2 regions of the Paenibacillus sp. Y660 genome follow, and region 2 is predicted to be linked to the other one. Evidence: riboswitches for the same ligand, from Rfam matches in the RefSeq annotation. Region 2 holds a riboswitch; the other holds the start of a gene.

Region 1 (4,708 bases), on a different contig from region 2:
AAAAATTTACTCGTTACGGGCTATCGCGCGCATGAGCTTAATATTTTTAGCCAGAAGCATGAAGGCATCGTTTATATTAAAAAAGCGTTGACGGGCAAGCTGGTGCCGCTCATAGAGGATGGTCTCGAATGGGTGATTACGCCAGGCCAGTACGGCGTTGACCTTTGGGCTTGCGAGGTCGTGATCGCGCTCAAGGAGATGTATCCTCATCTGCGGCTTTCGATTATTTCCGCATACGCTAATCCGGAAGAGAAGTGGAAGGACGATAAAAAGGAATTTTATCAGCAGGTGCTAAAAGGGGTCGATTATTACGCTTCCGTCAGCAATCAGCCATATAACGGGATTTGGCAATTTACGGCGCGGGACGAGCTGCTGTTTCGCAGAACGGACGGCATTTTGCTCGTTTACGACGAGGATGCAGGCGAAGGCAGTCCGAAGTTTTTTAAAGAACGGGCGCTGAAGAAGCAGCAGGCAGAAGGCTACGAATATATAAGCATTAGCTCGGAGGATATCCAAAGCATCGCGGATGATGACAATCTGTATTCCGAGCATTCATGATGGTTACAAAAAAATACGAAACTTATGATTTGACAAATCATAGGTTACCCGTTATTATCTGATTAGATAAATATCTAATTAGATAAATGTTAAATTTAAAACAAAGGGGGAATAAAAATATGCAGCTGGATAAGGTTGTGGCTTATCATAAGGCGCTGGCTGATGCGACGAGAATTAAGCTGTTGATCATGCTGGCAGAAGGCGAGCTTAACGGGCAAGAGCTTGCAGAGAAGCTAGGCGTTACGCCAGCAACGGTCACGCATCATGCGACTAAGCTGCGGGAGGCCAGCTTAATTAATGAGCGCAGAGAAAAGAATACGATTTATTTTTCGCTGAACCATTATTTTATTAAGAGCAACGCCAGCGCTGCGGAGCAGCTCATCTATCGGAATGCGGGAATGGAGAGGGGATTGGAGAGTATGGAGGAAAGCAGCAAGCGTCTAAAGGAATCGGTTATCCGCAATTTTTTTACGGCGGAGGGAAAGCTGAAGCATATTCCCGCCCAGCATAAGAAAAAACTGATCGCGCTTCAGCATATCGTATCGCACCTGACGAGAGGGCAAAAGTATACGGAAAAGGAAATAAACGCGTTTATTAAAGGCTTCCATGACGATTTCGCTACGATCCGGCGGGAATTTATTATGCATCAATTCATGTTTAGAGAAAACGATATTTACGAACTGAACCCGCAAGAAATGTGGGCGAAATGGGAGACATTAGCTTAAAGCTGGCGGAAAAATTAAATATACCTGTTTTGTGCCTGTAAAATTTGGAGCAATCGGGCTAAGATGAACGTATTCCATCCATTAAGGGAGCTGTTCGATTGTCTGATAGAGGTGAACTTGTTTCACAGGTGCTGATTACTGCGGAGAAGCTTGGGTTTACGGACATTGATCCCGTTATTTTAAGTGAAGGCGGAAATTTGATCATTCATTTGGCTCCTCATGCGATTACTGTTCGAGTGGCTGTTGTTCTTTCTGAGAAAAACGCAGAGCTTGCACATGATATTCTCGAGCGCGAGCTGCAGGTGGCCAATCATTTGCACCATAATGGCGTACCAGTACTGCTGCCGATTCCAAATGCAGGACCTCATCGTGTTGGGAGCAGGTGGGCGACATTTTGGCATTACGCGCCTCCTGCACCATTGGAGCCGCTTTCGCCAAGCGAGGCAGTTGAACTCGTTAATGCTCTTACCTTAGCGATGAGTGGCTTCACTGCGTGTACCATCCCTGTTCTCGGTGTATGGGAAAGGGCCTATGAGTCGGCTTCAAGGCTCATTGAACAGACAGATCCTCGTATCCAAGCTTTGCTGGCGATTTTTTGGGAGATAGACAACCAAATGCGAAGGCTTGAACCTGAAGCTCTGATGCCGGCTCATGGAGATGCGCATGCCCGAAACTTGCTCCCGAGTCCAGAAGGCTGGAAATGGATCGATTTTGAGGATGTATGCTACATGCCGGCTTATTGGGATCTAGCCTCTTATGTCAGTAATCTTGTCTTATTTGGCGGATTACAAGAGCCAACCTACGCATACATGATGAGCAGTACGGAAATCATTGCCGGCCAACCGTCGTTTTCGTTCGCCCTTACGGCAAGGACCCTTGCGGCTACTGTATCCAACCTGGATTTAGCTTTGGCAGGAGATGGGGATTTGGCATTTGCATTCAAGCAGCTGGAGCATGCAGAGCCATTTCTACGTCGAATTAATCCAAGCCTAATGCTTCCCAATGCATAGCAAAAAAGGGGCTGTCTCAAAAGGACTAAACTTGAAATGGCGGTGCATGGGCTATTCCTGTGCCAGAGGGCGGTGATGGAAAAGAGAGCTGCAGCGGACAGAGAATCCTTTATTTTTCTAATTCAACGATTATTGTGGCATTCGCGGACTCAGGATCCGCTAATCACTCAGAAAACCCCATTCTAACCTCGTTTAGATGGAGATAAACGGATCTCCTGTCCTCTTATTACGCTAAAAGGGTCAAAACGCAAATATACCAGAACTACTGTCCGCTCGAAAGCTCGTTTTTGGATGCAAGGCTATCGTTTTCAGAAAAAAACATTGCATTCTCCCCATTTTCCTCATACAATAAAGTAAATATCTGGTATGTGTGACTGGCGTAAAAGTGGACAACCACAAGGGAGCATATATTCATATCGCCGTACGCCTGGCAAAGTATTTGATCCTCGATCAAGTGCTTTTTTTATTTTAACGATGATGAAAGGTCAGGTGTTCTGGTATGAGGATCGCATTCATTCTATTTGATCAGATGACTACGCTGGATTTTGTCGGTTTTTATGATGCAGTAACGAGATTAGGGAAGTTCGAAGCAGAAATGAAGATGTCATGGGATTTTTGTTCGAACAAAGAGCAGATTACGGATGATCGCGGACTGACTATGAAGATAGACCGGGTTCTTCCTGACCTGTCAGCCTATGATTTACTATTTATCCCGGGCGGCTTTTCGACAAGGCAGCTAAGATATGATGCCGATTTTATAGCATGGATTCAAACTGCACGTGATGTAGAGTACAAGGTGTCGGTGTGCACAGGAGCATTAATTTTGGGTGCTGCGGGGTATTTGCATGACAAAAAAGCGACAACAAATCCGTCTGCTTACGAGCTGCTGGCGCCTTATTGCGCAGAGGTGATTAAGGAGCGTTACGTGAGGGATGGGAATGTTTTTACGGGCGGAGGCGTCTCGGCTTCTATTGATTTGGGTCTATATGTCGTGGAATCTCTTATTAGCGCTGAGGCAGCTAGGCAAATTCAAGAAAAGATGGATTATCCCTACTTCACTGCTGCGAGAAACTGATAAGATTTTTGCGGAAAAATGTTGCTTGGGTAACTTTCGTCAAAGTATTATAAACGGCAGTACAGGGGATTCGCGAGCAAGCTGGCAATGAAAGGCTGTTGTCAGGCATTTCCGCCAAGTATACAATGTGTAAGGGGAAAAATAGACAATAATTATTCAAGGAGAGTGCAAGTGGTTTGTCATCAGGTGTAATTGCAAGAGGTTCGGTTTCATTTCGTTTTCGTTTAATTACATTGCTGCTGGTCGTCGTAGTCGCGGGCATGAGCCAAGGGCTGTTGCTGCCGCTGCTGTCTATTATGCTGGAGGACTCCGGCATTTCATCGGATATGAACGGTATTAACTCGGCTGCTATGTATATCGGCATTTTCTGTACGATGTTTTTCGTGGAGAAGCCGGTCATGCGTTTTGGTTACAAAAAAGTGATCGTAGCAGGGATTGCGTTAGTTACGCTTGCGAGTCTGCTCTTCCCATTCACAGAGTCGCTAGCTATATGGTTCGTCTTGCGTCTGCTTGTCGGTGTAGGCGACAGCTCGCTCCATTATGCAACTCAGCTATGGATTGTGAGCTCAAGCCCCGCTGATCGGAGAGGGAGATATATTTCTCTATACGGTATGGCATACGGTCTTGGCTTCAGTATAGGGCCGCTTGGCATTAATCTTCTACCGCTTGGAAGATCGGTTCCGTTTGTTGTTTCCTGCCTATTTTTTGTCACGGTTCTTCTGTTAGTTCTGCGGATGAAAAATGAGATGCCCGAGCGAGCTGCAAGAGGCGCTGCGGCGGAAAATCGGTTCGTGAGAACGTATCGCATGGCGTGGTTTGTGCTTATACCGGGCTTCCTGTACGGCTTGATGGAAGCTTCCATGAACAGCAGCTTCCCGCTGTACGGCTTGCGCATCGATTTAAGCCAGCACTGGATCTCCCTGCTGTTATTGGCTTTCGGCGTTGGAAGCCTGATCCTGCAGCTGCCGCTTGGCATCATGAGCGACCGAATCGGGCGAAAGCCGGTGCTAATTGCCTGCGGTATAATCGGATCGCTAGCTTTCTTCGCGATACCTGCTGCTGGCGGCAATGTTGCAATGCTTCTCGTGCTATTCGTAATTGCCGGAGGAGTAGTAGGATCGTTCTATTCGCTCGGTCTTGCCTATGCCGCGGATATATTGCCTCGCGCTATACTGCCAGCGGCGAATGTGATCGCATCGATCCACTTCAGCCTTGGCAGCATCATGGGGCCGACTCTCGGAGGTTATGGCATACGCTATATTTCCGATTCTGTAAACTTTCTGTTCTTGGGCGCTACATTCCTCATTTTTGCAATGCTCGGCTTCGTATTTCGTCCAAAT
Region 2 (25,533 bases):
ATGACGAAATGCGTGAAATGGTAAAGATGGAAATTGACGAATTGAGCAAGCGCCAAGCTGAGCTTGATGAGAAAATTCGCATCGTACTATTGCCTAAGGACCCGAACGACGACAAGAACGTTATCGTTGAAATTCGCGGCGCTGCGGGCGGCGATGAAGCTGCTTTGTTCGCATATGAGCTTTATCGTATGTATACAAAGTTTGCCGATACGCAAGGCTGGAGAGTGGAGCTGATGGATTTCAGCGAGAACGATCTGGGCGGATTCAAAGAGGTTATCTTCATGATTACGGGCAAGGGCGCGTACAGCAAGCTGAAGTTTGAGAGCGGCGCGCATCGCGTACAGCGTATTCCGGTAACGGAATCAGGCGGACGTATTCATACCTCGACTTCCACGGTAGCGGTTATGCCAGAGGTTGAAGATGTTGAGGTTGAAATTCTCGACAAGGATATTCGCGTCGATACGTTCTGTTCGAGCGGAGCAGGCGGTCAATCGGTTAACACGACGAAATCCGCGGTACGTGTATTGCATGTTCCTACAGGAATCATGGCCACTTGCCAAGATGGCAAATCGCAGAATGAGAACAAAGCGAAGGCACTTGCCGTGCTTCGTGCACGCATCTCCGATGTTCGTCGCCAAGAGGAAGAAGCAAAATATGCCGGCGAGCGGAAGAGCAAGGTTGGAACGGGAGATCGCAGCGAACGTATTCGTACGTACAATTTCCCGCAAAGCCGTGTAACGGATCACCGCATTGGACTAACGCTTCATAAGCTGGATTCCGTGATGAACGGTGATTTGACGGAAGTGATTTCGTCGCTCACGATTGCGGAGCAAGCTGATCTGATGGAACGTGAAATGGCTTAAACCATGATGCGCTGGGTTGTTGGATGCTTACGATAAGCATCCAGCGGCCTGGCGTTTTATTAGGTTACGGGGAGCTCGTGGAGCTGGAGCAGCGATGTGGAAGAGTGGACGGCAGCTCATGGAGCTGTAGCGGGAATGTGGAAGAGTGGACGGCGGCTTATGGAGCTGTAGCGGGAATGTGGAAGAGTGGACGGCGGCTTATGGAGCTGTAGCGGGAATGTGGAAGGAGTGAACGGCATGAATGTTGGTCAATGGTTTACGCTGCCGCTATCGATTCGTGAGGCAAGCATGCGAGCCGCCTCTTTGTTGAAGGAGGAAGCGGTCGAAGAGCCGCGCAATAATGCGGAGCTGCTGCTCATGCATTTGCTCGATATCGACCGGGCAGCGCTGCTTCGCGACGGAGGGGAACCTTTCCCACCCGATAAACTGGCCGATTGGGAGCAGCTCGTGCGCCGGAAGGCGCTGGGCGAGCCCGTCCAATATATGATCGGCGAGCAGTGGTTTTATGGCCGGCCGTTTGCTGTATCGCCAGCCGTGCTTATTCCACGGCCGGAAACGGAGCTGCTCGTTGAGGCCGTGCTTGAAGCGGCCGATCTGATCTGGCCGCAGGCAGCGGGTGGGCGCGGCAGCGCAGGTGAAGAGCTGGCGCCGACGATCGTTGACGTCGGCACAGGCAGCGGCGCCATCGCCGTCACGCTAGCTGCGCAGCGTCACGCGTGGCGCGTGTGCGCGTCCGACCTGTCGCCGGACGCGCTGGCAGTCGCCCGCACGAACGCGGCCCGGCATGAATCGGCGGACCGGATAGCGTTCGTGCAGGGCGACCTGCTCATGCCCTTCATACCTGGGCATGAACAGAGTGCGCACGATCGGCTTCGCATCGATGTGCTGGTCTCCAATCCGCCGTACATACCTGTGGCGGATATGCCAGGGCTGCAGCGCGAGGTGCGCGACTATGAGCCGCATCTCGCGCTGGAGGGCGGGGCGGACGGCTTAGATCCGTACCGCCGCATGCTGGAACAGCTCCCGCTGCTCGTTCAGATGCCTCGCATCGTCGCCTTCGAGCTCGGCATGGGCCAGCCTCGCATCGTCGCAGACATGATGCGCAGCATGGGCGCATGGGATGATGTCCGCATCATCAATGACTATGCGGGAATCGAACGCCATGTCATTGCGGTTCAGTCGCAGCCGCGTTAATAGAAAAATGCCTTTTTCTTACTCAATATGGAGAAATATAATAGGATGCAGCCGAATGGATATCCGGCAGCATCCTATTTTGTTTGATTAATGCTTTAATTGCTTGTTCCTTAAGTCCTCGCCACGCTTGGAATTAGATCCATTGCAGAAAGTGCAACAGAAACCTGACATGACCCCCAGAATGACGAGCTACAATGCATAAATGCAGCAGAAATAGCTAATAAGGTGAAAACTGAGGCCAGAATGGGTGATTCTGTTGTATAAACTGCAGCGTAGCAAAGGAGCTGAGTTTGTTTGAGTGATTCTGTTTGTATAAACTGCAGCGTAGCAAGGTGCTAAATTAGATAAGTGTTTCTGATGCAGACTGCAGCGTAGGAGTCAAGTGTAACTAAGGCTTTTTTGCAACACAACCTGCATAAAATTCTCCCCATCAACCCAACCCCATTAACTCTTGCCACTAACCCCGCCCACTTATTCCGGCATCATATTCGTGCTAATCGCAATACGATTCCAAGCGTTAATCGTAATGATCGCCATAATGATCTCCGCAACCTGCGTACTGTCAAAATGGCGAGCAACCTCATCATACACCGCATCTGGCACATGCTCTTTCGTAATAACGGTGACAGACTCCGTCAAGGCGAGCACGGCACGCTCTGCTTCCGTAAAGAACGGAGTGTCGCGCCAAGCGCTCAAGGCGTAGATCCGCTTCTCTGTTTCCCCAAGCTCTCTTGCGTCCTTGGTATGCATATTGATACAGTACGCACAGCCGTTTATTTGAGAAGCGCGAATTTTAATCAATTCCTGGAGCTGTTTATCGATGCTGGTCGTGCCCAGGTATTTTTCCAACCCAAGCATTGCTTGGTAAGCGCTTGGCGTTTCTTTCATAATTACGGTTCTCTTTGTCATGCTCTTCAATCTCCTCTATTATCCGATTTGTCAGCCCATTTGAGCTAAATGCGATTCTTCATCATCTAAGACAAAGCAGCGACACCGGTTGTGACAGAAGAACAAAAAAAGATTTTATATTCAGTTGCATCGATTTGGACGCGCTTCAGCCTATCAGGATGCAGTATGATATAAAATCGCTATTCGACCCTGACATGCTTCAGCTTGTCGGGATTCAGCATGACGTATATCCGCTCAACCCTCTGCTCGGACTCATCCAGCCGGAAGCTGATGACGCTTCTAGGCTTGCCATCTTTTATAATAATGATGCCGAATTGTCCGTTCACGATAGCAAACTGATGGCCATCGCCTAGAAAGGTTTTTGGAATGACGCCTTTCAAAAAGGCCACGACGCGAGCTCTGCTGATAATAGCGAATATAACGGCACGAACTTTTCCTCCGCCATCAGAAACGAGTACAGCCTCTTCCGTCAAAAGCGAAATAAGCTTGTCAAAGTTTCCGGATGCCGCAGCCTCCATGAAGGTAACAGCGAGCGGCTCGGATTTGTCCGAGTTGACCGGCAGCGACTCCCGTTCCCTTTGGAGTTTTTCCTTGGCGCGGCTATAAATTTTCCGGCAATTGGCTTCCGATTTCTGCAGGCAAGCTGCGATTTCATCGTAATCATACTGAAGCGATTCCCGAAGTATGAACACGGCCCGCTCGACTGCAGAGAGCTGCTCCAGCATGACCAGCAGCGCGTAGGAGACCGACTCGTGAAGGTCATACAGCTCAGCCGGGTCTTGCTTGGCCGTAACGACTTCTGGCTCAGGGAGCCATTCCCCGATATAAATCTCTCTGCGTTTACGCGCGGATTGATTAAGATTTAAGCTGCGATTCGTTACCATTCGAATTAAATAGGCTTTTTCATTGCTTATGTCGTTAGCATCCAATCGGCTGTAATCTGCAAATACGTCCTGGACCAGATCCTCGGCTTCGCTGAAGGAGCCGAGCATGCGGTAGGCGATCGAATGGAGCAGCGGCCGATAGGCGGCATAGGTAGTTTCAAAATTTATGGGCAACCGTCCTTATCTCGTGAAAAATTGAGGTGCTGCAAGCTGGCTGTTGCGCTAGTGTTCTTACTGACATAATTATAACGTGCCATTCATCTGCTGCGTAAAGCTTTCGAACTTCCTATTCTTACTCTCATCAATGAAATAAAAAAGATAGATTGCTAGGTTTATATATTAGGACATACGGACATAATGACGGATAGATACGTTCCGGAACGCAAGCAGACGCACTGACGGGTGCGACGAGAGGAGCTTGTGTTGCATGTCCAGCCATTATTCCATTCATTCCTATTCTAATATTTCGAAGTCCGCTCAATCTCATTCGGTTCGTTCAAATAAATTTGCTTACCGCAAATCATATGGTTTTATTGTCTTTGCTATTGTTATTTTAATTATGAGCTGGGAAGCTCAGAAGATGGATGCTGCGCTTGCAGGCGGTCAAATTCCGCAGGAAGCGATTCGTTTGCGTATATTAGCCAATTCCGATAATCCCGCTGACCAAGTCGTTAAGCGTCTTGTGCGGGATGAGATCGTTAAAGCGATGAATGGCTGGGTCACGGGTCCTCAGACGATTGAGGAAGCTCGTCAGACGATTATCGCAAATATGCCTGAAATCGAACGGATTACTGAAAAAGTATTGAAGAGCCGCGGCTTTGACTATGGCTCCTCCGCGGAGCTTGGCATGGTGCCTTTCCCGACAAAAATGTATGGGAATGAAGTATATCCCGCTGGCGACTATGAAGCGCTCCGTATTACGCTTGGCGAAGGCAACGGCCAAAATTGGTGGTGCGTGCTGTTCCCTCCGCTTTGCTTCATTGATGCAGCGACCGGCGAGGCTTCGGCAGCGCCTGCCGAGGAAACGGTACAGACTGCGGCGGTGAAGGCAGATCCAGCCCCTGAGAAAGCAACGGCAATGCAAACAGCGGCTGCAGCAGCACCTGCAGCTGCGCCTTCCGAAGGCGAAGCGCCGGAAGCGAAGTTTTTTCTCTGGGAAATGATCAAATCGTTTATCGATTGGATTAAATCGTTGTTTGCATAATAAGCGGCAGTTCCTTCTGATGTTGTGAAGAAGGGACTGTCGTTTCTTCTTTCGTTTCTTCTTTCGTTTCTGCGTTCGTTTCTTCTTTCGTTTCAGCTTTCATTTCAGCTTTCGTTTCTGCTCGTTTTGGAGCGCTTGTGCTATAATAGCGGATGAATGGACAATTTAATTTTAGCGGCAAGGATTGAAGGATAGAGATGACGACAACAAATATATGGCGCGTGAAGAAGGATGGTAATGATCAGCTCCGCGAGAAGCTTGCGGAGGCTGCTGGTCAGCTTAAGGAAGGCGGAATAATTGCTTTTCCGACGGAGACGGTGTACGGGCTTGGCGCGGATGCTCGAAACACTGCAGCTGTTGAGCGGATATTTACCGCAAAGGGGCGCCCCTCGGACAATCCCCTTATTGTCCATATCGCTCGCCGTGAGCAATTGGATGCGCTGGTACTGCCTTATCCGCAGCTCGCCGCAGCGCTGATGGATCGTTTTTGGCCGGGACCGCTTACGATTGTGCTGCCTGTTCGTGACGGTGTGCTCTCTCCGCTTGTGACGGCCGGCTTGTCAACTGTGGGCATTCGGATGCCGGATCATCGAACGGCGCTTGCGCTGCTGGCGGAAGCGGGCTGTCCGATTGCCGCGCCGAGCGCGAACCGATCGGGAAGACCAAGTCCCACGCTTGCCGAGCATGTGCTGGACGATTTGGACGGTCGCATCGATGGCGTAGTGGATGACGGACCGACAGGTGTAGGCTTGGAATCGACGGTGATCGAGCTGGTTGGCGAGCATGGCATACGTATTTTGCGCCCAGGCGGAGTAACGCTTGAGGAGCTGCAGCAAGCGGCGCCGGCTGCGACAATTGATAACGGCTCGGCAGAGCAGCCTGAGGCGGCCCCGCGTTCCCCTGGCATGAAGTATACGCATTATGCTCCGCAAGGGGAGCTCGAGCTCGTACAAGGCGAATCTGAGGCTGTTGTGGCGTACATTCAAGAACAAGCAGGAGCTGCGAGGGCACGCGGCGAGATTACGGGCGTGCTCGCCTTTGAAGAACGGCTTAAGCGTTATGAGGCGGACTCCGTACTTTCTTTTGGCAGCGAGAAGGAGCTGGGTGCAGCCGCGCATCTTCTGTATGCTGCGTTGCGTGATTTTGACAGTGCTGGCGCGCAGCGCATATGGGCGGAGGGCTGCAGCGGAGATGGCATTGGCGCTGCTCTGATGAACCGTCTGGCTAAAGCTGCGGGCAACCGAATTATTTGCGTATAGGCAGGTGTAAGCAGCGGTTTGAAAGTAATTTCTGTACATCGAAAATTTAGCTGGCAACAGCAATAGTATGTTTGTCCTCATGTCCGCATATGTTTGGTATAGAATACAGGCGGACATGGGGGAGATAGACTTTGGTCGATGCACATTTGCATGCCGGACAGCTGCTCACGCTGCTTATTATAGCGTTGGCGCTTGGTTTAGACGCTTTTTCACTCGGACTTGGCATTGGGCTGAAAGGAATTCGGCTGCTGGATATACTAAAGCTCGGCCTTGTGATCGCATTATTTCATGTTATAATGCCGCTTGCAGGCATATTTACCGGGCAGTATGTGGGCAGCCTGCTAGGGGATGTCGCAACGACTGCCGCTGGTGTATTGCTGGTGCTGCTCGGCGGGCATATGATATACAGCTCGCTGCGCGGGGACGCGGTGCAATCTTTTGACCATCGATCATTATGGGGCTTGACGGTGCTGTCGCTTAGCGTCAGTATCGATTCCTTCTCCGTAGGGATAACGCTTGGCATGTTTGCGGCTAATATATGGACGACCATTCTGCTGTTCGGTTTTTTTGGCGGTCTGATGTCGGTGCTGGGCTTGATGCTTGGACGTAAGGTAAGCGGTAATTTTGGCGAATACGGCGAAGCCATTGGCGGAGGAATATTGTTCATCTTTGGCATCTTGTTTATTTTTTAGATGGACCGACATTTCGAATCGGGTAGAAAAGGAGTTGGCAGTGTGAAGCGTATTTTATTTGTTTGTACCGGCAATACATGCCGCTCGCCGATGGCGGAGGCTATGCTGCGCCGGATGGCTGCTCTGAGAAACATTACGGTTGCTGTACGTTCCGCGGGCATATCTACAATCGACGGACTGCCGGTTTCTGCGCATGCAGTAGAGACGCTTAGACAACGCGACATTGATCATAAAAGCACGTCTCTTGCGCTGACGAGCGAGGCAGTCGACTGGGCGGACATTATTTTGACGATGACGGCTAACCACAAGCGAGGGCTGCTGCAATGGCATCCGGAGGCGGTCGACAAAACCTATACCTTAAAAGAATACACGAATCAGGATGCGCGCGTGCTCGCCGATATTGAGGAACTGGAGCGGCTTTATTCGGAGCTCCATATGAAGCAAGCGCTTGGTCAGCAATTGACCTCGGCAGAGAGAAGCCGGCTGCTGGAGCTGGAGCGCCGTATTCCAAGCTTCGACATCGTGGATCCTTTCGGAGGCTCATTGTCGATTTACAGCACCAGCGCGAATGAAATTGAGGATGCGCTCGTGAAGCTGCTGGACAAGCTTTCTAAGAAATAATTCCACAAATGCCGCTCATGATATAGATTGATTTTTCACGAATGTTCAGCTATTATAAAAAGACAATATACGGTTTCCGATGTAACTGGCGACGGAAGTGGGTTAAACCACGGTGGAGCATCGGAATATACGGCCGGTCGCCTGGGCAAAGAGCAGCATGCTGATAAGCATGTCATGCTCTTTTTTCGTCTTTTTTTGCTAAAATAGGTATACTAGCACTGTGATGTATCATTTCGAAGGAGGTCTTTTGCGTTGAAAATTGCTATTGGTGCCGATCATGCCGGTTATCGTTTGAAGGACGAGGTTGTCCCTTTTCTTCAATCGCTCGGTCATGAAATTGAAGATGTAGGTTGCAGCTGCGACCAATCGGTTGATTATCCGGACTATGCATTGCCCGTATGCGACCTTGTTACGAGCGGCAAAGCAGAGCGGGGTATATTGATTTGCGGGACAGGAATCGGCATGTCGATTGCTGCAAATAAAGTGCGGGGCATCCGCTGCGCGCTAGTAAATGATATGTTCTCGGCTAAAGCTACACGCGAGCATAACGACACGAATGTATTGGCGCTTGGGGAACGTGTTATAGGCCCTGGAGCAGCCTTGGAAATTATTCGTATTTGGCTGGAGACACCGTTCTCCAACGGAGAGCGTCATGTAGGCCGAGTAAATAAAGTGATGCAAATCGAAGAGCAATACAGCCAGTCCTAATTGGGGGGCAATCGCAATGAGTGAGAACACCCATGTACAACCAGGAGTCATTGCAGAGCAAGTAGAGACGATTGTGCGGGAGCTGGTGACCGCGGGCAGTCTCGTTATGAGTCAACTTCTCGTCATTGGTGTAAGTACAAGTGAAGTGCTGGGCCACCGCATCGGTACAGCGGGAACAACGGATACGGCAGAGCAGATTTATGCAGGCGTGGAGGCTGTTCGCAGAGAGATTGGCTTCATTCCGGTATATCAATGCTGCGAGCATTTGAATCGTGCGCTCGTTATCGAGCGTGCTGCCGCAGAGCGTTATGGCCTTGATATCGTAGGCGCGGTGCCGGTTCCAAAAGCAGGCGGATCGATGGCGGCATTCGCCTATCGTCAGCTGGAGTCGGCTTGCTTGGTGGAGACTGTGCAGGCGCATGCCGGCATCGACATCGGCGATACGTTCATTGGCATGCATTTGAAGCGGGTTGCGGTTCCGGTTCGGCCGACAATTCGCAGTATTGGCGAAGCTCATGTGACGATGGCCGTGACGAGACCGAAGCTCATTGGCGGTTCCCGCGCAGTATATGAGCTGGAAACGAATATATCGGCGGAGCAATCAGCTGGAACATGCGAGTAGATTACATGATAGAGCCATAATGAGTTGATTTATACCATTTTAAAATACAGGCTGTTTAACTTGAGGAGGAATATTGAAATGGAAAATTTACGCAACCAAGATCCCGAAGTTCTAAAAGCGCTAGGCCTTGAGCTTGATCGCCAACGTGATAATATCGAGCTTATCGCATCCGAGAATATCGTTAGCGAAGCGGTACTTGAAGCAATGGGAAGCGTGCTGACGAACAAATATGCAGAAGGCTACCCAAGCAAACGTTTCTACGGCGGTTGTGAGCATGTGGATATCGTTGAGGACATCGCTCGTAATCGTGCAAAAGAATTGTTCGGTGCTGAGCACGCGAACGTTCAGCCTCACTCCGGCGCGCAAGCGAATATGGCTGTCTACCTCGCAGCTTTGCAGCCTGGCGATACGGTTCTCGGCATGAACCTGGCGCATGGCGGTCACTTGACGCACGGCAGTCCGGTCAACGCATCCGGTTTGCTATACAATTTCGTGGCATACGGCGTTCAAGAGGATTCCTTCACAATCGATTACGAAGAAGTTCGCAAGCTTGCTTTCAAACACCGTCCTCGTTTGATCGTAGCTGGCGCAAGTGCTTACCCGCGTACAATCGATTTCGAGAAGCTTGGCAAAATCGCGTCTGATGTAGGCGCATTGTTTATGGTTGATATGGCGCACATTGCTGGTTTGGTAGCAGCAGGCTTGCACCCAAGCCCAGTGCCTCACGCGCATTTCGTAACGACAACAACGCACAAAACGCTTCGCGGACCGCGCGGCGGTATGATCCTTTGTCGCCAGCCTTGGGCAGCGGCAATCGATAAAGCGGTATTCCCAGGCTCGCAAGGCGGCCCGTTGATGCATATTATCGCAGCAAAAGCAGTTGCTTTTGGCGAAGCTCTAAAACCGGAATTCAAGCAATATGCCGCACAGGTTGTTAAAAATGCAAAGGTTCTTTCCGAAGAGCTTGTGGCAAAAGGTTTTAACATCGTATCCGGCGGTACTGACAACCACTTGATGCTGCTTGACACGCGTAGCCTGAACATTACAGGTAAAGCAGCAGAGCATGTGCTTGATGAAGTAGGCATCACAGTAAACAAAAACGCAATTCCATTCGATCCAACCAGCCCATTCGTTACATCCGGTATCCGCATTGGTACGCCTGCAGCAACGGCTCGCGGCATGGACGAGAAAGCAATGAAGGTCATTGCGGAAGTGATCGCGCTAGTGCTTAACAGCCCACAGGATCAAGAAGTGCTTGCGAAAGCTCGCGGAATGGTTCGTGACCTGACTGCGCAGTACCCGCTTTATCCTGAAATGAAATACTAATTTTCATTTGAATTAATATAAGCAAGACCTATTTGGCACTTTAGTGCCGAATAGGTCTTTTTTTATTTTGCTTGTTTTCACAAACGATGGAGCGGTATATAATAATGGCTCTAGAAGAAAGATAATAAAGTTGATTCAAGATGAGAATAGTCATTTTTTTAGTAAAATTCATGAATGATTTTAACTTCAATTATGGTGTTGAAAGCCATTGACAATATTGTGAAGACATAAAACTTTAACAATTGATTAGTTTTTTGCAGTTCAAATGCGTTTATAATCTCAAATGAATAAGAAAAATGCCATTTGAATGGGGATTTAAAGGAATTAATCTATATTTTGTATTTCCAATAATTAATACTTTTTTATTGATTATTTATGATGATTTACTTCAAAGCGTTAAAGTAACAGAATATTAGACTGAATAAACGCTGTAAAGCATTAAAGCAATAAAATAATTAGTTGAATAAACGCGTCAAAGTGCTAAAGTATGTAGGATAAAAGTCATTTATACATAAATTTACACCTCACATTTTGTTGATAAATAATTAACATGGATGTATAGTGAAAAATATTAGTAAACTAAAATCTCTATGTTTGAAGGGGAAGAGTGCATAAACTGCAACTCAGGAAGATACATGCTTTTGCATTGTACAGGCTGTAACGTAGTGCAAACGTTTGTATATTACGCGAGTGAGGTGGTCGGTTCTGCCCATGATGAACACGGAAGAAAAAACACGGGAGGATTACAATGAGAACAAGAAAGTCTGCTTTATCCTTTATTGCTGCTTTACTCATTCTTGCTATTGTCGCAGTAGGTTGTACACCTAAAGAAGAGACAGGCAACAACGGCGCTACAAATGGAGAAACATCCGGTGCTACTAATGGCGGATCATCCGAATCGAAAGTTTTCAGAATGAACATTCACTCTGAGCCTTCGACTCTTGACCCGGCACTTATGGAAGACAATGTATCAGGTACACTTGCAACGGGTATTTACGAAGGTTTGACTCGTAAAAACGAGAATGGTGAATCCATTCCTGCAACTGCTGAAAGCTGGGAAAAATCAGAAGACGGTAAAACGTACACTTTCAAAATCCGTAAAGACGCAAAATGGAGTAACGGCGACCCTGTTACTGCAAACGACTACGAATTCTCTTGGAAACGTGCGCTTGATCCTGCTGTAGGTTCAACTTACGCTTACCAATTCTACTACATCGTTGGCGCACAAGATTACAACGAGGAAAAAACGAAAAACGCTGATGCGGTTGGCGTCAAAGCGCTTGACGCTCAAACGCTTGAAGTTAAGCTCGTTTCACCTACTCCGTACTTCTTGAGTCTTACTTCTTTCTACGTATATAACCCTGTTCATCAATCTGTGAAGGACAACGAAGCTTGGGCTGCAGATGCGGCTACAATCATCGGCAACGGTCCTTTCAAAATGAGCGAATGGCAGCACAATACATCCATTAAGCTTGTTCCTAATGAAAACTATTACGATAAAGACCAAGTGAAATTTGCTGGTATTGACTTTACAATGATTGCTGAGTCTGCAACTGAGCTTGCCAACTATGAGACAGACAAACTTGATTACACAGGTAAACCAACTGGCGAAATCCCAGCTGAACAAATCCCTGTTCTGAAAGAATCGAAAAAAGACGAGATCGTTACAAAAGGTATCGCAAGCTCGTACTATTACCAATTCAACACAGAAGAAGTTCCTTTCAATAACATAAAAGTTCGTAAAGCACTTGCAATGGCGATCGACCGTCAAGCAATCGTTGAGAGCGTAACGATGGCCGGCGAAGTTCCTTCGTTTGGTTTTGTTCCGCCAGGCATCATTGGTTTGAAAGAAGATTACCGTAACGAAGTGAAGGATGATTTCTTCACGGAGAACGTTGACGAAGCGAAAACATTGCTTGCTGAAGGTCTTTCCGAGCTGAAGCTTGATAAATTCCCTAAAGTAACATTGACGTTCAACACAAGCGACGGCCACAAGAAAATTGCTGAAGCTATCGTTGAAATGTGGCGTCAAAATCTTGGTGTCGAAGTTGGTATCGAGAACCAAGAGTTTGCCGTTCTACTGAAAAACCGTACTGCTATGAACTACCAAATCGCTCGCGCAGGCTGGGGAGCTGACTACAACGATCCAATGACTTACTTGGATATGTTCGTTACTGGCGGCGCTCAAAATAACACTGGCTTTGCTTCTCCTGAATATGATGCTTTGATCAAAAAAGCGAATGCTAGCGGAGATCAAGCTGAAAGAATTGCAGCTATGACTGAAGCAGAAAAAATTCTTATGGAATATATGCCGATCATGCCGATTTACTACTACAGCAACGTTTACATGCTTAAACCTGGATTCAAGAACATCTTCTTGGACTACAAAGGGGACATCGACTACACAAGAGGTTACTACCAAGCGAATTAGTCATCCTTCGAGCATCTGAAGTCAGGGATATATGCGGGATGTCCGCATATATCCCTTTCTTGTTGACTGATTTAGACTCTTGCACGATAGCATTTCTTCTTGTTTATATTCTGTAAGGAGGTGTCCATTGCGTTGATAAAATATGTATCCAAGAAGTTTCTGTCCATGTTTGTTTCGTTGTTTGTACTAGCGTCGGCTACGTTCTTTCTTATGAAAATCATCCCGGGCGATCCCTTTATCAGGGAGAAGGCCATTCCCGAAAAGATAAGAGAGCGACTCATGGAGATGTACGGCCTTGACCAGCCGATATGGAAACAATATTTCATGTATTTGAACAATTTGCTTCATGGCGATTTAGGGATGTCGATGAAACAGCAGTATATGTCCGTTACTCGCATTATCAAAGAGAGCTTTATCTATTCTGCGCAAATCGGCCTTTTTGCCGTCATTGTGTCTCTAGCATTTGGTTTGATTCTAGGCATCATTGCCGCGCTTAATCATCGTAAATTTTTGGATAGCTTCACGATTGTTATTGCCGTACTTGGGGTATCGATTCCCAACTTTTTGGCGGCATCTATTTTACAATTCGTTCTTGGCAGCAAGCTGCGTTGGCTTAATGTATCGGGTCTTAACGATCCTACAGATTTCATTATGCCTGTGCTTGCGCTATCTTTCCTTCCAGCCGCATTTATCGCGCGTCTGACGCGTTCAACGATGCTGGAGGTACTGTCTGCCGACTATATTAAGACAGCTCGCGCCAAAGGTCTAAGCGGCCGCATTATCTTGGTTCGTCATGCTCTACGCAATGCTATTTTGCCAGTAGTTACTTATATAGGACCGATGACAGCTAATATTATTACCGGGTCAGTTGTTGTCGAACAAATATTTGGTATAGGTGGAATTGGGAAATATTTTGTACAAAGTATTACTAACCGCGACTATACGCTCATAATGGGGCTTACTTTATTTTATGGAATTATCCTGATGGTTGCGCGGTTCTTGACTGACGTTGCTTATGGCTTTGTCGATCCGCGAATTAAGCTGACAAGAGGAGGCGGGAAAGGATGAAGGATAACACCTTTACGCCGGATCAATTCGCTAAGCTGAACAAAGATGAGAAGCACACAGAAGTCGTTGTTCGTGAAAGCATCTCTGCATGGAAAGATGCTTGGCTGCGTCTGCGTTCCAACAAAATAGCGATGTTCAGCTTAGTTGTTTTGCTAATCGTCTCCCTTATGGCGATAATTGGCCCGGGTATATCCGAGCAGGATTTTCAAACGAATCACTTGAAGGAAAAGAACCTCGGTCCGAACGGTACCTACTGGTTTGGTACCGATGATCTTGGACGAGATCTCTTCACCCGTACTTGGATGGGAGCAGGGATTTCCTTGCAGGTTGGTTTATATGCTGCATTAGCCGACTTGGTTCTCGGTGTTATTATCGGAGGAATTATGGGTTATTTCGGCGGCCGTGTCGATGAGATATTGAACCGTATATGCGAAATTCTCTACTCCATTCCAAGCATGCTTATTATCATTCTTTTGATTGTCATTTTAGAGCCGAGCATGTTCACGATAGTGCTTGCGCTTAGTATAACCGGTTGGATCAGTATGGCCTGGATTGTACGGGGCCAGATCATGCAGCTCAAAAATCAAGAGTACGTTATGGCTGCTCAGGCGCTCGGCGCAGGAACGGGGCGTATTCTGTTCCGCCATCTCATTCCGAATGCGATGGGTCCGATTATCGTAACGTTGACGCTTACTGTTCCAAGCGCTATCTTCGCAGAAGCATTCCTCAGCTTCTTGGGACTCGGCGTGCAATCACCGGCTGCTTCGCTTGGTACGATGATCAATGATGCAATTAAAGCGTGGACCCTGTATCCGTGGAGAATGATTTTCCCAGCGGCAGTTATCAGTATAACGATGCTTTGCTTTAATATTTTTGGCGATGGACTAAGAGATGCGCTTGATCCGAAAATGAAGAAGTAGGAGGTGGACATGGATGGAGAAGTTGCTTGAAGTAAAAAACCTTCGCGTTAATTTCAAAGTTCGCGGCGGAGTCGTCAAGGCGGTTCGTGGCGTTAATTTTCACGTTAATAAAGGAGAAGCAGTAGCCATTGTTGGGGAATCGGGCTGCGGCAAGAGCGTTACCGCTCAATCGCTTATGCGTTTGATTCCATCGCCTCCGGCGGAGACCAGCGGATCGATCATGTTTAAAGACAAAGAAATATTGAAAATGTCTAATAAACAGATGGAAGACATTCGCGGCAAAGAAATGGGAATGATCTTCCAAGATCCAATGACCTCGCTGAACCCTACCTTAACGATTGGCCGGCAAATTACGGAAGGTCTTATTAAGCATCAAGGGATCAGCGGCACGAAAGCGATCGTGCGGGCTATTGAAATGCTTGATCTCGTAGGTATTCCGAACGCTTCGTCACGTGTTAATCAATATCCGCATCAGTTTTCCGGAGGCATGCGCCAGCGGGCGATGATCGCGATTGCGCTTGCCTGCAATCCGTCTTTATTGATTGCGGATGAGCCTACGACAGCGCTCGATGTAACGATACAGGCGCAGATTATGCGAGTGATGAAGGATTTGCAGCAAAAGCTTGGCACTTCTATTATTCTTATTACGCATGATTTAGGCGTTGTAGCAGATATGTGTGACCGTGTTATTGTTATGTATGCCGGAAAAGTAGTGGAAACCGGAACAAAATGGGAAATTTTCAAAAATCCTAAACATCCTTATACAAGAGGGCTGCTGCGTTCGCTGCCGCGTCTCGACCAGAAGAAGGAAGATCCGCTTGTGCCGATTTACGGTATGCCGCCGGATTTAATCAAGCCGCCAGCAGGCTGCAGCTTCTGTGCCCGTTGTGATGAGGCAATGAGGGTTTGCGTGGACAATGATCCTGAATTGCTCCCGGTAGACGGCAATGAATCCCATGCTTCGGCATGCTGGCTCGCGCATCCTTATGCAAATAGGGAGGTATCGGTATGAGACAGCCGTTAATTGAAATTAATCATCTGCGCAAGTTTTTTAATCTAGGCGGCGGAGCGACGCTCCGAGCTGTTAATGATATTACCTTCTCCATTCAAAAAGGGGAAACCGTTGGTGTGGTCGGCGAATCCGGCTGCGGCAAATCGACCGCCGGACGTACAATTATGCGGCTATATGAGCCAACTAGCGGAGGCGTAACTTTCGACGGGCAGGATATCTATAAGCTACAGGGCGCTAAGCTTAAAGCGATGCGAAGAGACATGCAGATGATATTCCAGGATCCGTATGCTTCTTTGAATCCACGCATGACGGTTATGGATATTATCGGCGAAGCACTTGATATCCATAAGCTTGTAGGCAGCAAAAAGGAACGCAAGCATAGAGTGGAGCATTTGCTCGATGTTGTTGGTTTGAATCCAGACCACGCTACGCGTTATCCGCATGAATTCTCCGGCGGTCAACGCCAGCGCATAGGCATTGCGCGCGCGCTGGCGGTGGATCCGAAGTTCATCATTGCCGATGAGCCAATCTCCGCTCTGGATGTTTCTATCCAGGCGCAGGTTGTCAACCTGATGCAGGATTTGCAGCGCAGAATGGGACTAACCTACTTGTTCATCGCACATGATTTGTCGATGGTTAAGCATATAAGCGACCGCGTTGCGGTTATGTATTTAGGTAAAATCGTGGAGCTTGCTGAAAGCAGCGAGCTCTACGATAAGCCTGCGCATCCTTATACTAGGGCGCTGTTATCTGCTATTCCGATTCCGGATCCTCAGGTAGAAGCGGAGCGTGAGCGTATTGTTCTGACGGGCGATCTGCCTAGTCCAATCAATCCGCCTTCAGGCTGTCAATTCCATACGCGTTGTCCGATTGCGACGAATAAGTGCAAGGTCGATGAACCAGCATTGCTTGAAGTGAGGAAGGGGCATTTTGCCGCTTGCCACTATGCGTCCGTATAAGAAAGATAATTGAAAAATGTGAAGGAGCTGTCCTGAGGGCTATTAGCCATGATGGATAGCTCCTTTTTTTTGCAATGTCATAGATGATTTTATTAATGTATTATGGATTGTGCATAAGTCTGTTGATAACCTGTGGGCAAATGTGGATAACTTGAAGGTTTGGTTGTGTATACATTTTTTTCATTGCTTTGGGCTGGATTATAATCGGCGATAACTATTCATTTTTTTATGGATTGTCTGTCGAGGAGATAAAAACCACTCCTTGCAGACAGTGTTTGTGTTAAAATATGGATACGACGAATTGGCATAGGAGGATACAATGACTCAATTTATAATATTTATAGTAATTGCGGGGCTTCTAATAATTGCAGTAAGTGCAATCAATAAATCAAAGAGCTCAAGACGAAATAGCCGTACAAACGGCAGGGGATCTTTCGGGCGCACAAACACGTTTGCGCCTTGGCCGAATGCGGAGCCAGCGGCAGCTCTGGGCGTTCCATACGGACACCCCGCAAGACCGGCGGCAGAGCGCTTGGAGTCGGCGCTGGGCCTGGATTTTGAGAGCCGAGTGAAGGATCGGGTGTTAAAGGAATTTCCGGGGATGACGGATAAAGAGTGGAACTGGACATGGTTTGAGCTGAAGCGTTACTTTCTGATGTGCGGCATTATGCGCAGCGTTCCGATGTATAGCAGGCAGGTTGATGCGGTGTGGCATGAGATGCTTATGTTCACGAGGGAATATGAGCAGTTCTGCACGCGCTTCTGCGGCGAAATGATACACCACGCGCCTCATGCGGCAGGCGTGACGCCTCACCCAGGCGAGCGGGCCTTATTCGATTGGGTGTATGGCGAGCTGTTCGAGCAAGCGCCGGCAAGCGGTAGAATTTGGGGCGCATTTTATAGAACGCAAATGCCGGAGCATAAGCTGAAGGAGCTGGCGGATTGGAGTCCGGAAGAGCTTCGTTTGCAGTGGTTTAACGTCAAAGCAGCAGCAAGGTACGCTGATTTGTCTGCAACGTCCGGCTATTTAATTGAACGCGCGAAATCGCAGCTTACGGCAGCTAGCAGCGGCAAGCCTCCATATGTCAGGGATTCGCGCTCTTCAAATAGCTATGGTTATGATTCTGCTCTTGGAGCAACTGGGCTGCTTTCGGGCATGCTCATTTATCATTCGCTGTCGAATCCAACTGATTTTGCAGGGCGGATGGACCAGGAGCAGAATGAGGAGGAACGCAATGCAAATGGGAGCGGCGGTTCCACATACGTCTGCAGCGGCTCCTCCGATGATGGGAGAGACCATTCAGGCGGCAGCGATGGCGGCTCAGGAGGCGATTCGTCCTGCGGCAGCGGCGGAGGGGACAGCGGTGGAGGAGGAGGTTCCTCCTGCGGCGGCGGCTGCGGGAGCTCATAGGAACGATCAGGTCGAAGGCTGGCAGCATCCTTTCTTGGATGCTCCGGCCTTTATTTGTACAATCATAAAACTCGGGATGCAACGGACAGTTTACAGTGCTATAATATACGGGATTGTGTCAAGGCCTACAACAATAAACGGGAGGAATACCGCTCCATGAGCAAACTAATCATTTGCGACCATCCGTTAATTCAGCATAAGCTGACTTTTATTCGGGATAAAGAAACGAATACAAAAGATTTTCGGGAATTGGTTGATGAAGTAGCTACTTTAATGTCATACGAACTAACGAGAGAAATACCGCTTGATACCATCAAGGTGCAAACGCCGGTCGCCGAGACAGATTCCAAGGTTGTATCCGGAAGAATGCTGGGTCTCGTGCCCATTTTGCGTGCCGGGCTTGGCATGGTAGACGGTATATTGAAGCTGATTCCATCTGCAAAGGTAGGTCATATTGGACTTGCGCGCGATCACGAGACGCTTCAGCCGAAGGAATATTATATTAACCTGCCGACGGATGCTCCGAATCGTTTGCTTATCGTCATCGATCCGATGCTTGCGACGGGCGGGTCGGCGATCGCTGCGATTACCTCGCTGAAGAACCATAATTGCGACCAAATAAAATTAATGTGTCTGATAGCTGCCCCTGAGGGTGTAAAGGCCGTACAGGAAGCACATCCCGATGTTGATATTTATATCGCAGCCTTGGATGAGCGACTGGATGAGAAGGGCTACATCGTTCCTGGCTTAGGCGACGCTGGAGACCGCATGTTCGGAACCAATTAATGCTATTCGCATGAATTTATAATAGGAGTGGAAGCTTTTGTCTAAACTGAAGGTAATGACCATTTTCGGAACGCGTCCGGAGGCAGTCAAGATGGCACCGCTTGTGCTTGAGCTGCAAAAGCGCGAGGACGAAATCGAATCGATCGTATGCGTAACGGCGCAGCATCGCCAAATGCTGGATCAGGTTCTCGATTTTTTTGAGATCCATCCGAACTACGATTTGAATGTCATGAAGGACCGTCAGACTTTGACGGAAACGACTGTGCGCGTTCTAGAGGGGCTAGACCCCGTGCTGACGCAAGCGAAACCTGATATCGTACTTGTTCACGGCGATACGCAGACGACCTTTCTGGCGAGCTACGCAGCGTTCCTGAAGCAAATACAAGTCGGTCACGTCGAGGCGGGGCTTCGTACTTGGAACAAGTTATCTCCGTATCCGGAGGAAATGAATCGGCAGCTTGCCGGCGTGCTTTCTGATGTTCACTTTGCACCGACAGAATGGTCGGCAGGCAATTTGCGCAAAGAGAATAAGTCGGATGCTGCCATTTATGTGACTGGGAACACCGCTACTGACGTATTTCAATATACGGTGGACGAGTCTTTCTCGCATCCGGTCATTGATTGGGCGAAAGGCAAACGGATGATTCTGATGACTGCACACCGCCGGGAAGCGCTTGGCGAGCCGCATCGGAATATTTTCCGCGCTGTTAAGCGGATTGCTGACGAGCATGAGGATGTAGTCATCGTCTATGCCGTACATCCGAATCCAGCCGTAAGAGAGCCTGCGAATGAAATTTTAGGCGATCACCCGCGCATTCGCTTGATTGATCCGCTTGACGTGTTTGAGTTCCACAATTTCTACCCGCATGCTTATATGATCATGACAGATTCCGGCGGCTTGCAGGAAGAGGCGCCGTCATTCGGGGTGCCAACTTTGGTGCTTCGCGATACGACAGAGCGTCCGGAGGGCATCGAGGCGGGTACGCTTGAATTAGTCGGTACGGACGAGGAGCTTGTGTACAGCCGCGCGCGTGCGCTGTTGACAGATTCGCAGCTATACTCCCGTATGAGCCAAGCAGCAAATCCTTATGGCGATGGCCGTGCATCCGAGCGTATTGTAGACGCGATTTTGCATCATTTTGGCAGGCTGAAGCAGCGTCCGGATTCGTTCACACAACGTTCATAGATTGAACAGTGGCGATAGCGTGATAGGCGAATGTACAGCATACAGTAGTACTGTACGGTTTTCGGGGCTCGCAATACCTTATGTATCAAGGGTTTTCGGTAATCTTTTCATCAAATGTTTGCAGTTAATTCAATTGACAAACGTGTCGCCGCTTGGATAAAATAAATGAGGATTGACAGGGGTATGAACCATGAATAAAAAGGGCAGAAGGGACAATCCGCTGTTTGCAGCCGGACTAGTTGGCGCACTCGGAGTGCAAGTCGCTGTATGTATCTTTTTAGGCTATTGGATCGGCTCGTCCCTCGGTTACCGTTTTGGTGACGTAAAGGGATGGTCGCTCGGTGGCATACTGGTCGGTCTGGCTGTCGGTCTACTCTCAGCCATTCTGCTCGTTAAGAAGGTTATGGAGGAACCCGATGGATAACATTATGAGGACAGCCTTACGTACGCTTGTTTATGCAATGGCGGTATGCCTAATTGTATGGGCTTTCCTTCCGGAATGGCGTACGGTGTCTCTCGGCCTTCTTGTGGGATTGGCAGCAGGTTCCATGAATGCGTTTTTACTGAGACGAAGAGTGGAAATGGTCACCCTAGGAGCAGCGGGGGTAGGACCGCGTAAGAGAGGTCTTGGTCTTGGAAACCGCATCGCAACCGTGCTGCTGGTAGCCATGATCGCTTATCGCTTTCCGGAGGATCTCAGCATGCCAGCCGCTTTAGCTGGCTGCATGGTCATGCCGTTTGTTCTTTTGGTAGCAGCATATATCCACAATAAACGACATCTTAGCGGAAAGGGGTGAAAATTTTAGATGCATGAATTTCCCATATGGCAGCTCGGGCCGCTTAGCATTGACATTTCGAGTTTTATTGCCATTACGGTTTCAGTCATTGTGACATTCTTGATTGCCAAGCTGGCTGTTCGCAACCTTTCGGTGGACAACCCTTCGAAGATGCAGAACTTTTTGGAATGGGTCGTTGATTTCGTACACAACTTTATTTCAAGCACAATGCCGTTAAATCGGGTTAAGCCTTTCTTGTCATTAGGGATGACACTCATTATGTTCATCTTTATTTCAAACCTGTTAGGTTTGCCTTTCGGTATCGTAACTGTACCTCATCACGCTATTTCTTGGCTTGGCGTTACAGAAGAAATGGTTGCAAATCATGCTGAATTGGCATGGTGGAAATCCCCAACGGCTGATATTTCAGTAACTGCGGGACTAGCGCTTATTGTATTCGTAATCGTCCATTTCCTTGGATTGAAATTGAACACTAAGCACTACCTAAAGCATTACTTCCATCCGTTTCCTGTTTTCTTCCCCGTGAACATAATCGAAACAATCTCTAAGCCGGTAACGCTGGCACTTCGGTTGTTCGCTAACATTTATGCGGGTGAGGTACTTATCGCAACGATTCTAATGATGGGTTGGGTAGGTACGCCGTTCCTTGTTGCATGGCAGGGCTTCAGTCTTTTTGTAGGCGGTATTCAGGCTTTCTTGTTCACGATTCTGACGATGGTATATATTTCGCAAGCTGCCATCCACGATGAAGAACATTAATTTACGCTTTATGCCTCGGTTTATTTAAGAAATACCGCGGTTGGTTATACAAAAAACAACAATTTTCGAGGAGGATTTTAAAAATGGAATTATTAGCAGCAGCTTTGGCAGTAGGTTTGGGTGCAGTTGGCGCAGGCGTAGGTAACGGTATGATCGTTAGTAAAACAGTTGAAGGTATCGCTCGTCAGCCTGAGCTTCAAGGCAAGCTTCAAACAACTATGTTTATCGGTGTAGGTATCGTCGAGGTTGTGCCTATCATCGGCGTAGTTATCGGTTTCTTGGCTTTCTTCCAAGCTTAATAACTGCAACTGGCGGGGAAGGCCTTAGCCCTCTTCGCCTTCGTTTTGATTAAGACAATATTGTGGTGAGAAAGGAGTGGCATCTATGGCATGGCATTGGGAATCGACAGTATATGCAATTCTTGCCTTCGGGATTTTGTATTGGTTGCTGAGTAGATATGCGTTCGGTCCATTGTTCGAAGTAATGGAGAAGCGCAGACAGCTTGTGCTTGAACAAATGAATACGGCTGAGAGCAGCCGGAAAGCGGCCGAGCAGCAGATGGAAGAGCAAAAGGCTGCACTCCAGCAAGCTCGCAAGGAAGCTTACGAAATTATCGAACAATCGAGAACTACGAGCTCTAAGCAAGCGGAAGAGATCGTTCAAACTGCAAAATCGGAAGCATCCCGTCTGAAAGACGATGCTCTCAAAGATATCGAAAGCGAGAAAAACAAAGCAATTGCGGCGCTTCGTACAGAAGTTGGCGGCATTTCCGTGAAAATCGCGTCGAAAATTATTGAGAAGCAAGTGGATGAAAAATCGCAAGAGCAGCTGGTTGGTCAATATTTGAAAGAAGTTGGAAATAAATGAGCCGCGATGCAGTCGTAGCGAAGCGCTACGCTAAAGCACTGTTCGAGGTTGCTGAGAAGCAGCAGGTTGTTTCAGAGGTAGAGGGACAGCTTAAGCTGATCGTGCAAGCTCTTGAACAGGACGCTGACATTCAAAAGTTTCTATCGCTTCCGAGCATTGATCCAGAAAGCAAAATTGCGGTTCTAAAAGCAGCATTCGGCGATCGTGTATCTGCGCTCGTTTTCAATACCGTACAAATTCTAATCACTCGTCGTCGCCAGGATGTTATTGCTGATGTATATGCAGCATACACCAAGGTTGCGGGAGATTCGCTTGGTCAAGCGCATGCGACGGTTTATTCCGCCAAAGCTTTGTCTGATGACGAGCTTGCTGGTGTAGCGGCGCAGTTCGGACAGTTGACCGGCAAAACTATTATTGCACAGCAAGTGGTAGAGCCTGCTTTGCTCGGCGGCGTACAAGTGCGCATCGGCGATCGTCTATATGATGGCAGCCTGTCCGGCAAGCTGGAACGTTTACAAAAATCGTTTAAAATCTAATGCACTGTAGATAGGGGTGAACGAATTGAGTATCAGACCTGATGAAATCAGCACGCTGATTAAACAACAGATCGAACAATATAAATCCGAAATTCAAGTCGTAGACGTCGGCACCGTAATCAATGTCGGTGACGGTATCGCCCGCGTACACGGCTTGGAAAATGCGATGCAGGGTGAACTGCTCGAATTCTCCAACGGTGTTGTCGGTATGGCTTTGAACTTGGAAGAAAGCAATGTCGGTGTCGTTATTCTTGGACCATACACGGATATTCGTGAAGGCGATCAAGTTAAACGTACTGGCCGTATCATGGAAGTACCTGTCGGCGAAGAGCTTCTTGGCCGCGTAGTAAACCCGCTTGGTCAGCCGCTTGACGGCAAAGGACCAATCAATACGACTCAATTCCGTGCGATTGAATCCCCAGCGCCAGGCGTTATCGACCGTAAATCGGTTCATGAGCCTATGCAAACGGGAATTAAAGCAATCGATGCGATGGTACCAGTAGGCCGCGGTCAACGTGAGCTTATCATCGGTGACCGTCAAACAGGTAAAACAGCGATTGCAATCGATGCAATCATCAACCAAAAAGGCAATGGCGTAAAATGTATCTATGTTGCCGTTGGACAAAAACAATCCACTGTAGCTAACGTAGTTGAAACGCTTCGTCGCCACGGTGCGCTTGATTACACAATCATCGTTACTGCAGGTGCTTCCGAGCCAGCTCCTTTGCTCTTCCTAGCTCCTTATGCAGGCTGTACAATGGGCGAGTACTTCATGTACAAAGGCGAGCACGTTCTCGTTATTTATGATGATCTATCGAAACAAGCAGCAGCTTATCGTGAGCTTTCGCTCTTGCTTCGCCGTCCACCGGGTCGTGAAGCTTACCCAGGTGACGTATTCTATCTTCACTCCCGTTTGCTTGAGCGCGCTGCAAAACTTAGCGATGCAAGAGGCGGCGGTTCGATGACGGCATTGCCATTCATTGAGACGCAAGCATCCGACGTATCGGCATACATTCCTACGAATGTTATCTCGATCACTGACGGTCAAATCTTCCTAGAAGCAGATCTATTCTATTCGGGTCAACGTCCAGCGGTTAACGTTGGTATCTCCGTATCCCGTGTAGGTGGTTCCGCACAAATTAAAGCGATGAAGAAGGTTGCTGGTACGCTCCGTCTTGATCTTGCGGCTTACCGCGAGCTTCAAGCGTTCTCGCAGTTCGGATCTGACCTCGACAAATCGACGCTTGCCCGCCTTAACCGCGGTGCTCGCACGATGGAAATTCTTAAACAAGACGTTAACAAGCCGATGCCGGTTGAGAAGCAAGTTATCTCGATCTACTCTGCGGTTAAAGGTCACTTGGATGAGATTCCGGTTGGCGATATCCTTCGCTTCGAGAAAGAGTTCCACGCGTATTTGGATTCGAACAGTCCTGAAATCGGCCAATCGATTCGCGATACAAAAGACATCGTTGCTGACAACGAGAAAGCTCTCGTTGAAGCTATCAATAAATTCAAGAAGAGCTTCGCTGTAACGGCTTAAATCTCTTCATCCTTCAATACAGGTCTTCGCCCGTTCTTGATGTCCGGGCTTAGACCGCTTACTCCACCAACACCAGGCTTTGGAGCAGCTCCAAAGCAACAAAGGCGGGTGAAACCAAATGGCAAAAGGTATGCGCGATATTAAACGCGAAATCAAAAGTAAACAAAATACGAAGCAGATTACGAAAGCGATGGAGATGGTTGCCGCTTCCCGCCTAAGAAAGGCACAGGAAGCTGCGCAAGCAGCACGTCCATATGCTGAGAAGCTGAAGGAAGTTGTAGCAAGCATCGCAGCCGGCACCAAGGATGTGAAGCATCCGATGCTGGAGACGCGTCCGGTGAAGAAAACGGGTTATCTCGTTATTACTTCCGACCGCGGCCTCGCTGGCGGCTACAACGCGAATATTCTTCGTAAAGTAACGCAAACCATTCGTGAAAAGCATAAGTCGACTGATGAATACGTGTTATTCGTTATCGGACGTAAGGGTCGCGATTATTTCCGCCGCCGCAGCATGCCAATCGTTGAGGAAGTAACTGGCTTGCCAGATGCTCCTTCTTTCGCTGACATCAAATCGGTCGCTTATTCCGCAGTTAAGAACTTCTCGGAAGGCGCTTATGACGAGCTATACTTGTACTATAACGAATTCGTTAACGCGATTACGCAAATACCGACAGATGTACGTTTGCTGCCGCTTGAAGAAGTGGGCGGAAACACAGCTGTCACCTCGTATGAATACGAGCCGTCTCCAGAGGGCGTACTTGAAGTACTGCTGCCTAAATACGCAGAAACGCTTATCTACAGCGCAGTTCTTGACGGTAAAGCAAGTGAGTTCGGCGCTCGTATGACTGCCATGGGAAGCGCAACGAAAAATGCAACGAAGATCATCAACCAATTGACGCTCACTTACAACAGAGCGCGTCAAGCAGCGATTACGCAGGAGATTTCCGAGATCGTTGCAGGGGCAAATGCTCAATCGTAA

What was found. Region 2 has a riboswitch for ZMP and ZTP ahead of rpiB (ribose 5-phosphate isomerase B). Riboswitches for the same ligand answer to the same signal wherever they lie in the genome.
Region 1: another riboswitch for ZMP and ZTP. It lies ahead of AC2TDN_RS24350 (DJ-1/PfpI family protein); the one in region 2 lies ahead of rpiB (ribose 5-phosphate isomerase B).

What each region holds. Positions count from the first base shown of each region.
Region 1 is NZ_JBXBBJ010000036.1:28,549-33,256, forward strand. It holds gene AC2TDN_RS24335 (SLOG family protein) at 1-558, shown strand, start outside; gene AC2TDN_RS24340 (DUF2087 domain-containing protein) at 678-1,283, shown strand; gene AC2TDN_RS24345 (phosphotransferase) at 1,382-2,293, shown strand; ZMP/ZTP riboswitch at 2,654-2,732, shown strand; gene AC2TDN_RS24350 (DJ-1/PfpI family protein) at 2,793-3,368, shown strand; gene AC2TDN_RS24355 (MFS transporter) at 3,545-4,708, shown strand, end outside.
Region 2 is NZ_JBXBBJ010000008.1:74,949-100,481, forward strand. It holds gene prfA (peptide chain release factor 1) at 1-863, shown strand, start outside; gene AC2TDN_RS11920 (hypothetical protein) at 887-1,075, shown strand; gene prmC (peptide chain release factor N(5)-glutamine methyltransferase) at 1,101-2,057, shown strand; gene AC2TDN_RS11930 (carboxymuconolactone decarboxylase family protein) at 2,529-2,966, opposite strand; gene AC2TDN_RS11935 (RNA polymerase sigma-70 factor) at 3,146-4,024, opposite strand; gene spoIIR (stage II sporulation protein R) at 4,278-5,054, shown strand; gene AC2TDN_RS11945 (hypothetical protein) at 5,035-5,157, opposite strand; gene AC2TDN_RS11950 (L-threonylcarbamoyladenylate synthase) at 5,252-6,313, shown strand; gene AC2TDN_RS11955 (manganese efflux pump MntP) at 6,445-7,005, shown strand; gene AC2TDN_RS11960 (low molecular weight protein arginine phosphatase) at 7,048-7,626, shown strand; ZMP/ZTP riboswitch at 7,698-7,780, shown strand; gene rpiB (ribose 5-phosphate isomerase B) at 7,879-8,334, shown strand; gene AC2TDN_RS11970 (TIGR01440 family protein) at 8,351-8,956, shown strand; gene AC2TDN_RS11975 (serine hydroxymethyltransferase) at 9,035-10,282, shown strand; gene AC2TDN_RS11980 (peptide ABC transporter substrate-binding protein) at 11,031-12,713, shown strand; gene AC2TDN_RS11985 (ABC transporter permease) at 12,846-13,781, shown strand; gene AC2TDN_RS11990 (ABC transporter permease) at 13,778-14,701, shown strand; gene AC2TDN_RS11995 (ABC transporter ATP-binding protein) at 14,715-15,713, shown strand; gene AC2TDN_RS12000 (ABC transporter ATP-binding protein) at 15,710-16,672, shown strand; gene AC2TDN_RS12005 (glycine-rich domain-containing protein) at 16,992-18,083, shown strand; gene upp (uracil phosphoribosyltransferase) at 18,240-18,869, shown strand; gene wecB (non-hydrolyzing UDP-N-acetylglucosamine 2-epimerase) at 18,907-20,055, shown strand; gene AC2TDN_RS12020 (AtpZ/AtpI family protein) at 20,246-20,479, shown strand; gene AC2TDN_RS12025 (ATP synthase subunit I) at 20,472-20,852, shown strand; gene atpB (F0F1 ATP synthase subunit A) at 20,862-21,611, shown strand; gene atpE (F0F1 ATP synthase subunit C) at 21,695-21,910, shown strand; gene atpF (F0F1 ATP synthase subunit B) at 21,996-22,478, shown strand; gene AC2TDN_RS12045 (F0F1 ATP synthase subunit delta) at 22,475-23,014, shown strand; gene atpA (F0F1 ATP synthase subunit alpha) at 23,040-24,554, shown strand; gene atpG (ATP synthase F1 subunit gamma) at 24,673-25,533, shown strand.